DNA from 2 places in the Massilia jejuensis genome. Region 2 is predicted to be linked to the other one. Evidence: predicted binding sites of a transcription regulator. Region 2 holds the regulator's gene; the other holds the start of a gene.
The links. The regulator NrdR, encoded in region 2, represses ribonucleotide reductase genes. The targets are predictions, from matches to a motif close to CACNANATNTNGTG.
Positions count from the first base shown of each region.

Region 1: a site for NrdR is predicted at 2,751-2,764, ahead of ACFPOU_RS09755 (ribonucleoside-diphosphate reductase subunit alpha). Genes of this name have one in related genera too.

Region 1 is NZ_JBHSMS010000034.1:20,816-26,282, forward strand. It holds gene ACFPOU_RS09755 (ribonucleoside-diphosphate reductase subunit alpha) at 1-2,513, opposite strand, end outside; gene ACFPOU_RS09760 (hypothetical protein) at 3,043-3,210, opposite strand; gene ACFPOU_RS09765 (sigma-54-dependent transcriptional regulator) at 3,213-4,625, opposite strand; gene ACFPOU_RS09770 (sensor histidine kinase) at 4,622-5,467, opposite strand, start outside.
Region 2 is NZ_JBHSMS010000017.1:10,235-15,701, forward strand. It holds gene tolQ (protein TolQ) at 1-441, opposite strand, end outside; gene ybgC (tol-pal system-associated acyl-CoA thioesterase) at 466-870, opposite strand; gene ACFPOU_RS05065 (SDR family oxidoreductase) at 1,110-1,856, opposite strand; ZMP/ZTP riboswitch at 1,997-2,106, shown strand; gene glyA (serine hydroxymethyltransferase) at 2,234-3,481, shown strand; gene nrdR (transcriptional regulator NrdR) at 3,587-4,045, shown strand; gene pilV (type IV pilus modification protein PilV) at 4,161-4,709, shown strand; gene ACFPOU_RS05085 (PilW family protein) at 4,706-5,467, shown strand, end outside.

The DNA.
Region 1 (5,467 bases), on a different contig from region 2:
GGCACGCGGTCGATTTTACTCAGCGAACCGTCGAAATACTTCAGGTCGGCGATCATGACTTCGTCCCACAGGTCGCGCGCCTTCAGGTCGCGCACCAGGTAAGAATTGATCTCGGTGAATTCGCCCGACAGGTTCGACTTCACGTACAGGTTCTGGAAGGTCGGCTCGATGCAGGCCGACACGCCGATGATGTTCGAAATCGTCGCGGTCGGGGCGATCGCCACGCAGTTCGAGTTGCGCATGCCGAATTGCTTGATGCGGTTGCGCACCAGCGACCAGTCCATCGACTCGCTCGTATCCTGCTCGAGGTAGCCGCCGCGCTCCTGCGCCAGCAGCTTGATCGAGTCCTGCGGCAGGATGCCGCGGTCCCACAGCGAGCCGCTGTAGGACTCGTAGCGGCCGCGCTCTTCGGCCAGCTCGGTCGAGGCCAGGTAGGCGAAGTAGCAGACCGCTTCCATCGAGCGGTCGGCGAATTCCACCGCTTTGTCCGACGCGAACGGCACGCGCATCATGTGCAGGCAGTCCTGGTGCCCCATGATGCCCATGCCGACCGGACGGTGGCGCAGGTTCGAGTTACGGGCCTTGTCGACGGCGTAGTAGTTGATGTCGATGACGTTGTCGAGCATGCGCATCGCCGTGCGGATCGTCTTTTGCAGTTTCACATGGTCCAGGCCATCGCCCTTCATGTGCTGCGGCATGTTGATCGAACCCAGGTTGCAGACCGCGATTTCGTCGGCGCTGGTATTGAGGGTGATCTCGGTGCACAGGTTCGACGAGTGCACGACGCCGACGTGCTGCTGCGGCGAACGGATGTTGCACGGATCCTTGAAGGTGATCCATGGGTGGCCGGTTTCGAACAGCATCGACAGCATCTTGCGCCACAGGTCGAGCGCTTCGATCTTCTTGAAGACCAGCATCTCGCCGCGCTCGGCTTTCGCTTCATACGCGGTGTAGGCGGTCTCGAAGGCCTTGCCGACCAGGTCGTGCAGGTCCGGCGTCTCGCTCGGGGTGAACAGGGTCCAGTAGCCCTTTTCCATCACGCGCTTCATGAACAGGTCGGGAATCCAGTTGGCCGTGTTCATGTCGTGGGTGCGGCGGCGGTCGTCGCCGGTGTTCTTGCGCAGGTCGAGGAATTCCTCGATGTCCATGTGCCAGGTTTCCAGGTAGGCACACACTGCCCCCTTGCGCTTGCCGCCCTGGTTCACGGCCACGGCCGTGTCGTTGACCACTTTCAGGAAGGGCACCACGCCCTGCGACTTGCCGTTGGTGCCCTTGATGCGCGAGCCGAGCGCGCGCACCGGGGTCCAGTCGTTACCGAGGCCGCCGGCGAACTTCGACAGCAGCGCGTTTTCCTTGATCGCGTCGTAGATGCCTTCGAGGTCGTCGCCCACCGTCGTCAGGTAGCACGACGACAGCTGCGAGCGGCGCGTGCCCGAGTTGAACAGGGTCGGGGTCGAGCTCATGAAATCAAAGCTCGACAGCAGGTGGTAGAACTCGATGGCGCGCGCTTCGCGGTCCGCCTCGCGCAGGGCCAGGCCCATCGCCACGCGCATGTAGAAGGCCTGCGGCATTTCGATGCGGGTTTCGCGCACGTGCAGGAAGTAGCGGTCGTACAGGGTCTGCAGGCCGATATAGCCGAATTGCAGGTCGCGGTCGGCCACCAGGGCCTTGGCCAGGCGCTCGAGGTCGTAGTTGCCCAGTTCAGCGTCGAGGAGTTCGTTGGCGATGCCCTTGGCGATGTATTGCGGGAAATAGGTGATGTATTCGGCGGCCGCTTTCGCTTGCGCGACTTCCTTGCCGAAGACTTCCTTGCGGATCGTGTGCAGCAGGATGCGGGCCGTGACCTGGCTGTAGGCCGGATCGGTTTCCATCAGCGCGCGCGCGGCCAGGATGGCCGACTTGTGCAGCTCTTCGACCGGCACGCCGTCGTACAGGTTTTTCAGGGTCTCGGCGACGATCGCATCGGCGTCGACGTGCTTTTCCAGGCCGACGCAGGCGGCATCGACCAGGCCGCGCACCGCGTTCATGTCGAGCGGCTGGCGCTGGCCGTTGTCGAGCACGTGGATCCGGGGCGCCGCCGCCTGCGTCGTGCCGGCGGCTTCCTTGGCCAGGCGGCGCTCTTCCATCTGCTTGGCGCGGTACAGGACATAAGCGCGCGCGACATCGTGTTCGCCCGAGCGCATCAAGGACAGTTCCACCTGGTCCTGCACATCTTCGATGTGGAAGGTGCCGCCGTTCGGCTGGCGGCGCATCAGGGCGGCCACCACGTTGTTGGTCAGCGCTTCCACCAGCTCGCGGATGCGGGCCGAGGCGGCGCCCTGGCCGCCGGCGACCGCCAGGAATGCCTTGGTCATCGCGACCGAGATCTTGGTCGGCTCGAAGGGCACGACGGCGCCGTTGCGGCGCAGGATGCGGTAGTCGGCGCGCGCGGCCAGTGCGGCCGCGTTCTGCGCGCCGTCAGCCGTTCCCGGAGCCGCGTGCGGGTGGATGGAAATGTCTTGAGAAGTCTGCATGGGGCCTCCAGGAAGGGCAGTCGGACTGCCGCCTATGGTTATCGGTCGATCGCCCGCGGGACGGGCAGCCAGTAAATGTACGAAAAAATGCGAAGCAAAATCCACCCCTGCCAGCCCGTTGGACGGTGCCGGAAAACGTTGCCGCGGATGGATTTAAATTGCTTGAAAAAAATATGAAGCTGTTGAGCTATTGTTGTCCGTGTCAAGCACCAAATTGCGAATACTTGAGTCTGCTACCACTAGATCTAGTGCCTTGGTTTGACAATGGACTAATTGTAGTACTTGGTCAGCGCAAGTCGCAAGTGATTAAATTCTCAATTTCAGGGCTTTTTTGTGCGCGTGACCCTTGACATCGCGCTGTTGAACCCCGAATGCGCCATCGCCGGTAAGTGAGCACTAACCAGCTGCTTAAAGCTTGTTCAGCGCGGCGCGGTGTTGCCCAAAAGCAGTGCAACGCGCGTCATCTTGCACTGGCGAAAAGGCAACGTTTTTTGACAAGACCGCGCTTTGAGATGCGACAAGTTCGGCGTCAAGCCGGACGGCCACCCGCGGGCGCGGCCGGCACGCAGGCACTTGCCGCGTCGTCCCATTGCCCGCCCGCCTTGCGGCAGGCATCGGCATCGCGCTCGTGCTTCATCCACATGAGCGCGGCGACAATCGCAATGGCGAGAACCATGTAACGCAAGCGTTTTGGCATCGTTAATTCTCCGGGGCCTGGATATCGAGTTTCTGCATCTGGTAACGCAGCTGGCGCACGCTGATGCCGAGCAGGCCGGCGGTCTTCGTGCGGTTGAACTGGGTCTGCTGCAAGGCGCGCCCGATGATGTCGCGCTCGACCTGTTCCAGATAGGCCGGCAGGTTGCTCGGCAAGGATGCCGGGCCGGGTCCCGCCGGTTCGGCCACGGCAGAAGCGGCCGGGGCCATCGGCGGCGGGGCCGGCGGCACGGCCGCCACCGGCGGCGGGTCCGCCCGTGCCGCTTTCAAGGAGAGATCCTCGACCTGGATCGCACCGTCGTCGGCAAAGGCCAATGCGCGCTCGAGCACGTTTTCCAGCTCGCGCACGTTGCCGGGGAAGGAATAGGCACGCAAGGCGTCGAGCACGCCGGGCCCGAGCCAAGCACCGCCCGCGCCCGCCAGGCGCGCCAGGATGGCGCTGGCCAGTACCGGCACATCGTCCAGGCGCTCGCGCAGCGGCGGCAGCGCCAGTTCGATCACGTTCAGGCGATAGAACAGATCCTGGCGAAACACGCCGAGCTCGACGCACCTGGCCAGGTCCTTGTGGGTGGCGCTGATGATGCGCACATCGACCGGCTCCTCGGCGGTCGCGCCGATCTTGCGCACGCGCCGCTCCTGGATCGCGCGCAGCAGTTTCACCTGCATGGCCAGCGGCAGGTCGGCCACCTCGTCGAGCATCAGGGTGCCGCCGTTGGCCGCCTGGAAGAAGCCGTCGCGCTCCTCCCCCGCCCCGGTGAAAGCGCCCTTGCGGTGGCCAAAGAATTCCGACTCCATCAGGTTTTCGGGAATGGCGCCGCAGTTCACGGCCACGAAGGGTTTCGAGGCGCGCGAACTCTGGGCGTGGATTTCGCGCGCGGCCAGTTCCTTGCCGGCGCCGGATTCGCCGGTGATCGCGATCGGCGCCATCGAGCGCGCCAGGCGCCCGATCTGGGCGCGCAGCGACTGCATCGCCTGCGAATTGCCGATCAGGCGCGAGCCCGTATCCGCGCCCGCGCCCGCCGCGCCGCTGCCGTCGGAGAGCTTGAGCGCCGAGCGCACCATCACGCGCAATTCGTCCAGTACCACCGGTTTCGAGACGTAATCGAAGGCGCCGGCCTTCAGCGCGATGACCGCGTTCTCGGCGCTGCCGAAGGCGGTGATGACGGCGATCGGGGTCTTGCTGGCGCTCGACACTTCGCGCACCAGTTCCAGGCCCAGGCCGTCGGGCAGGCGCATGTCGGTCAGCACCAGGGCGTAATCGTTGTCCTCGACCAGGCGGCGCGCTTCGCGCAGCGTGGCCGCGCAGTCGACGTCCAGGCCCATCTTCAGGAGCGTGATCTCGAGCAGCTCGCGCAAATCGGCTTCATCGTCGACGACCAGGATGCGGGGTGAACTCATGGACTACCTCTTTGCTGAACCTGCGCGCCGCCGGCCGCCGGCTGGGCGAAGGTGATGACGAAACGGCCGCTGGCCTTGCGCGGCCCCGGCGCGGCGCGCTCCAAACCTGCATTGAAACGCGATTCGTAATCGAGTTTAGCGCCGTTATTCAGGCACAGCTCGCGCGCCAGGTACAGGCCCAGGCCGGTGCCCTTGCTCGAGGTCGTGTAGAACGGCTCGAACAGGTGGGCGCGCACCTCGGGCGTGATGCCGGGGCCGTCGTCCTGCACGTGCAGTTCGAGTGTACCGAAAGCGTCGAGCTCGGGCCAGATGCGGATGCTGGCGGGCGCGCGGCTGGCGTAGCGGATCGCGTTGCCCAGCAAATTGACCAGCACTTCGCGCAGGTGCAGCGCGTCGAACCGCACCTCGATCGCGCCGGCGCCGCCCAGCCAGACCATCTCGTCCGGCAAGGCCTGGGTTTCGCAGAACTCGTTCTTGAGTTCGAGCAGGAAGGCGGCCAGCTGCACCGGCTCGGCATACGGCTGGGCCTTGCGCGAGAGCTGCAGGATGTCCTCGACCATGCGGTTCACGCGCGTCACGTTGTCGCCGATAATTTTCAATAGACGCACTTCGGCCTTGCCGTGCAGGTCCTCGGCCAGCAAGGCCGTGGCGTGGCCGATCGCCGACAAGGGGTTGCGCACCTCGTGCGCGATGCTCGCCGTCAGGCGGCCCATCGACGCCAGTTTCAGTTGCTGCGCCTGGTTTTCGATGGCGCTCACGTCCTGCAGGAAGATCACGCTGCGCGCCGGCGTCGCGCCGCCGCCGGCCACGCGCGCAAAGCGCAGCTTCAGGTGCGCCGGCTG
Region 2 (5,467 bases):
CAGGCCGATGTACGGGGACACCGAACCGACCGAGGCCAGGAAGTTCAGGTGCAGGTCGAGGCCGTCGAGTTCGCGCTGGAAAGCGGCGCGCATCGCGCGGCGCGAGCCGTCGAGCACGGCGCCCATGTCGAGCGCATCGCGCGAGGCTTGCTTGCCCTTGATGAATTCGCCCATGCCGGCTTCGAAGATGCGTGCCAGCGGACCGCTCTGGTCGCGCTGGGCGGAGGCGGACTGGTGCAGGGTATGGAGGTTGCCGCCGGCCCAGAAGCTGCGTTCGAACTGCTCGGTCTGGCGGCGGGCGGCGCGAATGGCGAACAGTTTGCGGAAGATGTACGACCAGCTGACCACGGACAACACGAGCAGCAACAGCATGATGAGCTGCACGATCAGGTGCGCATTGCTGATTAGGGCCAGGAAGGAGAGGTCGTGGGTTGGTGTCATCGGGTAGCAATCGGTGTGAATGGATCAGGCGGCACGCATTTTATCAGCCACGTCGGCAGGTAGCGAGCGCGGGCGTACTGTGGCGATGTCGACGCAGCCGACCTTGACCTGCGCTTCGGCCAGCAAACGCTCGCCTTTATAGGCTTTCTGGACGAACTGGACCGAGGCGCGGCCGAGCTTGGCCACGCTCGAGGTCAGGGTGATTTCGTCGTCGAGCCGGGCCGGCGCATGGTACTCGATGGCGGCGCTCCTGACGACGAAGGCGGCACCCTCGCGGTCCATCAGGGCCTGCTGGTCGACGCCGGCGGCGCGCAGCCATTCAGTGCGCGCCCGTTCGAAAAACTTCAGGTAGTTCGCGTAGAACACGACACCGCCCGCGTCCGTATCTTCGTAATAGACGCGAACCGTCCAGGTGAAAAGCGAAGGCATTTGTCCTGCCATAAATGATAATAGGAAACATTTTACGCCATGCGCGCATCGGCGCGCTAGCAAACACGTTGCCGGGGCGGCGTGGCGATGGGTTCGGCTGAAATCCGGGAAGCGCGGCGTAGTAGACGAGACGGGACGCTGTCAGGACAATAACTGTAACACTTTCTCACAATTATCGAAGCGGATGCCGACGGACTGCTGCCAGAAAGAAATTGCTAGCCTGGTCGGCCGCACCCGTATCACACCCGTTTGATATTGAAGGGCGCGAACCCCTGGCAGGTCGGCATCATCTCGATGCTGTTGATATTGATATGCGCCGGCAGCGTCGCGATCCAATAAGCGGTCTCGGCAATATCCTTGGCCGTCAGGGGCGTCGTGCCTTCGTACACCTTCGCCGCGGCTTGGTCGTTGCCCTTGAAGCGCACGTTCGAGAACTCGGTGCCGCCGCACAGTCCCGGCGCCAGGTTGGTCGCGCGCACGCCGGTGCCGACCAGATCGGCGCGCAGGTTCAGGGTGAACTGTTCGACGAAGGCCTTGGTGGCGCCGTACACGTTGCCGCCCGGGTAGGGGTAGTGGCCGGCCACCGAACCCAGGTTGATCACCAGGCCGTTGCCGCGCTCGACCATGGAAGGGAGGAGGGCGCGCGTCATCGTCACCAGTCCCTTGCAATTGGTGGCGATCATGGTTTCCCAGTCCTCCAGCGGCGCCTCGTGGGCCGGCGCGGTGCCGAGGGCGAGGCCGGCGTTGTTGATGAGGACGTCGATCTGGCGCCAGGACTGCGGCAGCATGGCCAGCGCCTGCTCGATCGAGGCCTTGTCCGTCACATCCATCTCGACCGGCAGCGCCGATTCGCCCAGTTCGGCCGCGAGCGCTTCGAGGCGTTCCCGCCGGCGTGCCGCCATCACGACCTGGTGGCCATTGCGAACGAAGGTGCGTGCCATCTCGGCGCCGAATCCGGCGGAAGCGCCGGTGATGAAAACGATCATGGTGGAATTCCTCGGTTGGCGGTTCTTTCATGGAATTGTAGCCGAAACGACCATGTCGGCCGGCGCGCCCGCGCAGTTGCCAGGCAGGCAGGGCTTTCCTTGCCCTCGGCGGACAGTTCACATACAATCCTGAGTCCATTTATGTCTCACGTAACTGGCGAAGAACGCAGCCGCTGTTCCAGCATTGCGCAAAGGTGGGCACCCACCGGGGAGCGTGAGATTCCATCCGCCGTTCGCCTGGGCAACCGACAATGGGTTCGCGCGCATGCGATGCATCGCCATTCGGTGCATTGCCTGTCGCGCACCTGTCGCTTGCCGGCCTCTTGCCGATCCAGCACTGCCGTTGTCCGGTTCTCTTATCGATTGGAGTTTTGTTCATGTTTGCAAAAGATCACACGCTGGCCAAGGTTGACCCGGAACTGTGGGACGCCATCCAGAAGGAAAACACCCGTCAGCAAGATCACATCGAGCTGATCGCGTCCGAGAACTACACCTCGCCGGCCGTGATGGAAGCCCAGGGCTCCCAGCTCACGAATAAATATGCCGAAGGCTATCCGGGCAAGCGTTACTACGGCGGCTGCGAATATGTCGACGTCGCCGAGCAGCTGGCGATCGACCGCGTCAAGCAACTGTTCGGCGCGGAAAGCGCCAACGTGCAGCCGAACTCGGGTTCGCAGGCGAACCAGGGCGTCTTCTTCGCCATGCTCAAGCCGGGCGACACCATCATGGGCATGTCGCTGGCCGAAGGCGGCCACCTGACCCACGGCATGGCGCTGAACATGTCCGGTAAATGGTTCAACGTCATCTCGTATGGCCTGACCGCGGAAGAAGACATCGACTACGAGGCCATGGAAGCCCTGGCGCGCGAACACAAGCCGAAGATGATCATTGCCGGCGCCTCGGCCTTTGCCCTGCGCATCGATTTCGAGCGCTTCGCAAAAGTCGCCAGGGAAGTCGGTGCGTACTTCATGGTCGACATGGCCCACTACGCCGGCCTGATCGCCGCCGGCGAATATCCGAACCCGGTGCCTTACGCCGACTTCGTCACCTCGACCACGCACAAGTCGCTGCGCGGCCCGCGCGGCGGCATCATCCTGATGAAGGCCGAGTTCGAGAAGCAGATCAACTCGGCTATCTTCCCCGGCATCCAGGGCGGTCCGCTGATGCACGTGATCGCCGGCAAGGCCGTGGCCTTCCAGGAAGCGCTCCAGCCCGAATTCAAGGCTTACCAGCAGCAAGTCGTAAAGAACGCCAAGGCCCTGGCCGACGCGCTCATCGCACGCGGCCTGCGCATCGTGTCGGGCCGCACCGAGTCGCACGTGATGCTGGTCGACCTGCGCGCCAAGGGCTTGACCGGCAAGGAAGCCGAAGCCATCCTTGGTCAGGCGCACATGACCTGCAACAAGAACGGCATCCCGAACGACCCGCAAAAGCCGTTCGTGACCTCGGGTATCCGCCTGGGCAGCCCGGCGTTCACGACGCGCGGCTTCAAGGAAGAAGACGCCACCCGGGTCGGCCACCTGATTGCCGACGTGCTCGACAGCCCGCACGATGCCGCGACCATCGAGCGCGTGAAGGCGGAAGTGAAATTGTTGACCGACAAATATCCGGTGTACGCAGCGTAATTCGCAACGGCGAGTATCCTTGCTCGAAACGTAGTAGAGTCCAGGAAGGGCGGGCGGATATTCCGCTTGCCCTTCCTTTGCATCACCATCGCACCATCGGCGCCCATGAAATGTCCGTTCTGCCAGCATGAAGACACCCAGGTCCTCGATACGCGCGTATCCGAGGAGGGCGACGCCATCCGGCGCCGGCGCCGCTGCGCGCAATGCGACAAGCGCTTCACCACCTATGAACGCATCGAACTGTCGATGCCGATCATCGTCAAGAAAAACGGCAGCCGTACCGAGTTTGCCAGCCACAAGCTGCGCGGCAGCCTGATGCTGGCGCTGCGCAAGCGCCCGGTCTCGGCCGAAGCCATCGACGCCGCCGTGGCCTCGATCGAGGAAAAGCTGCTCACCAGCGGACGCCGCGAAGTCGATACCGGCCATGTCGGCGAGCTCGTGATGCAGGAGCTCAAGCGGCTCGACGAGATCGCCTACATCCGCTTTGCCTCCGTCTATAAAGACTTCAAGGATCTGGCAGAGTTCCAGCAGGCGCTGGCCGAAGTCGGCCACCCACGCAACTAGATCAAGTCCGCTTCACCCGGCCGCGCACGCTTGAGCCAGCGCAGCCGGGCACCCTGTCCCGCTGCTACCTTCTCAGCTCGCGCGCATTGCCGCGCCTGAACCGAGGAGGTGTTCCTTGCTGCGCTCTTGCCTGGGCGGTTACACGCTGGTCGAAGTGCTGGTCGCGATGGCCGTGCTCGCGCTCGGCGTCGTCGGGGCCGCGGCCACGCAGGTGGCGAGCGCGCGGCTGCGCCAGCATGCCGCGCTCGAATCGGAAGCCGTGCAGCTGGCCGCCTCGCTCGGCGCGCGCATGCGCGTCAACGCTGCCCAGATGGCCCTGGCCGACGCGTCCAATCCCTATCTTCGATTCGCCTACGACGCGGCCGCCGGCGCGCCGCCCGCGCCGCCGCGGCAATGCTTCGGCGCCGCCTGCAACCCGGCGCAGCTGGCCGCGTTCGACCTGTACGAAACCGCGCGCATCGTGCACGGCGCCTTTCCCGGCGGGCGCATCGCCATCTGCCGCGACGCCGGCGTCTGGAACGCCGCATTGCAGGCCATCGAATGGGCCTGCAGCGGCGGCGCGCATGCGCCGGTCGTCGTCAAGCTGGGCTGGCGCAGGCCCGCGCGGCCGGGGCAGCCGGCGTCGGAAGCGACGCCCTTCGTCGCCATGGTGGTGGCGGGATGAGCGCGCGCCATGGCCCGGCGCGCGAGGGCGGCACGACCCTGGCCGAGCTGCTGGTCGCGCTCGCGCTGGGCCTGGGCGTCCTGCTGGCCGGCGCCGTGCTGATGATCGGCGCGAACCGCTCCTATGTCGCCCACCAGGACGCGGCCGGCGTCGACGATGGCGGACGCTTCGCGCTGGCGCTGATCGGGCGCGCGGTCGCGCAAGGGGCGTTCGTCGACTGGGAACGGCTCGGCGGCGCCGCGCCCGCCACGCGGGGCCCGGCGCCGCTCGCCGGCCTGGACAGCCGATCGCTGCGCAAGACCGGCCCCGGCATCGACAACCCGGTCGGCGCCGCCGTCAACGGCAGCGACGTGCTGGCCGTGCGCTTCGCGGGCGCGGGCGCCGCGCCGCACGGCGACGGCAGCGTCATCGACTGCGCGGGCTTTCCCGTGCACGCGGCGAAAGAAGGCTGGAGCATCTTCTATGTCGCCCGCAACAGCGACGGCCTGGCCGAACTGCGCTGCAAATACCGGGGCGCCGCCGACTGGAGCGCGGACGCGGTGGTGGCCGGCGTCGACAGCTTCCAGGTGTTGTATGGCGTCGATACCGACACGCCGCCCGACGGCACCCCGAACCGCTACGTGAACGCCGGCGCGCTGGCCGCGCTCGACGCCGCCCTGCCGCTGGCGGGGGGAGGCCAGGCCGAACTGAACGAGAAGACCTGGTGGAAGCGGGTCGCGAGCGTGCAGGTGGCGCTGCTGCTGCACGGCGAACGGCCT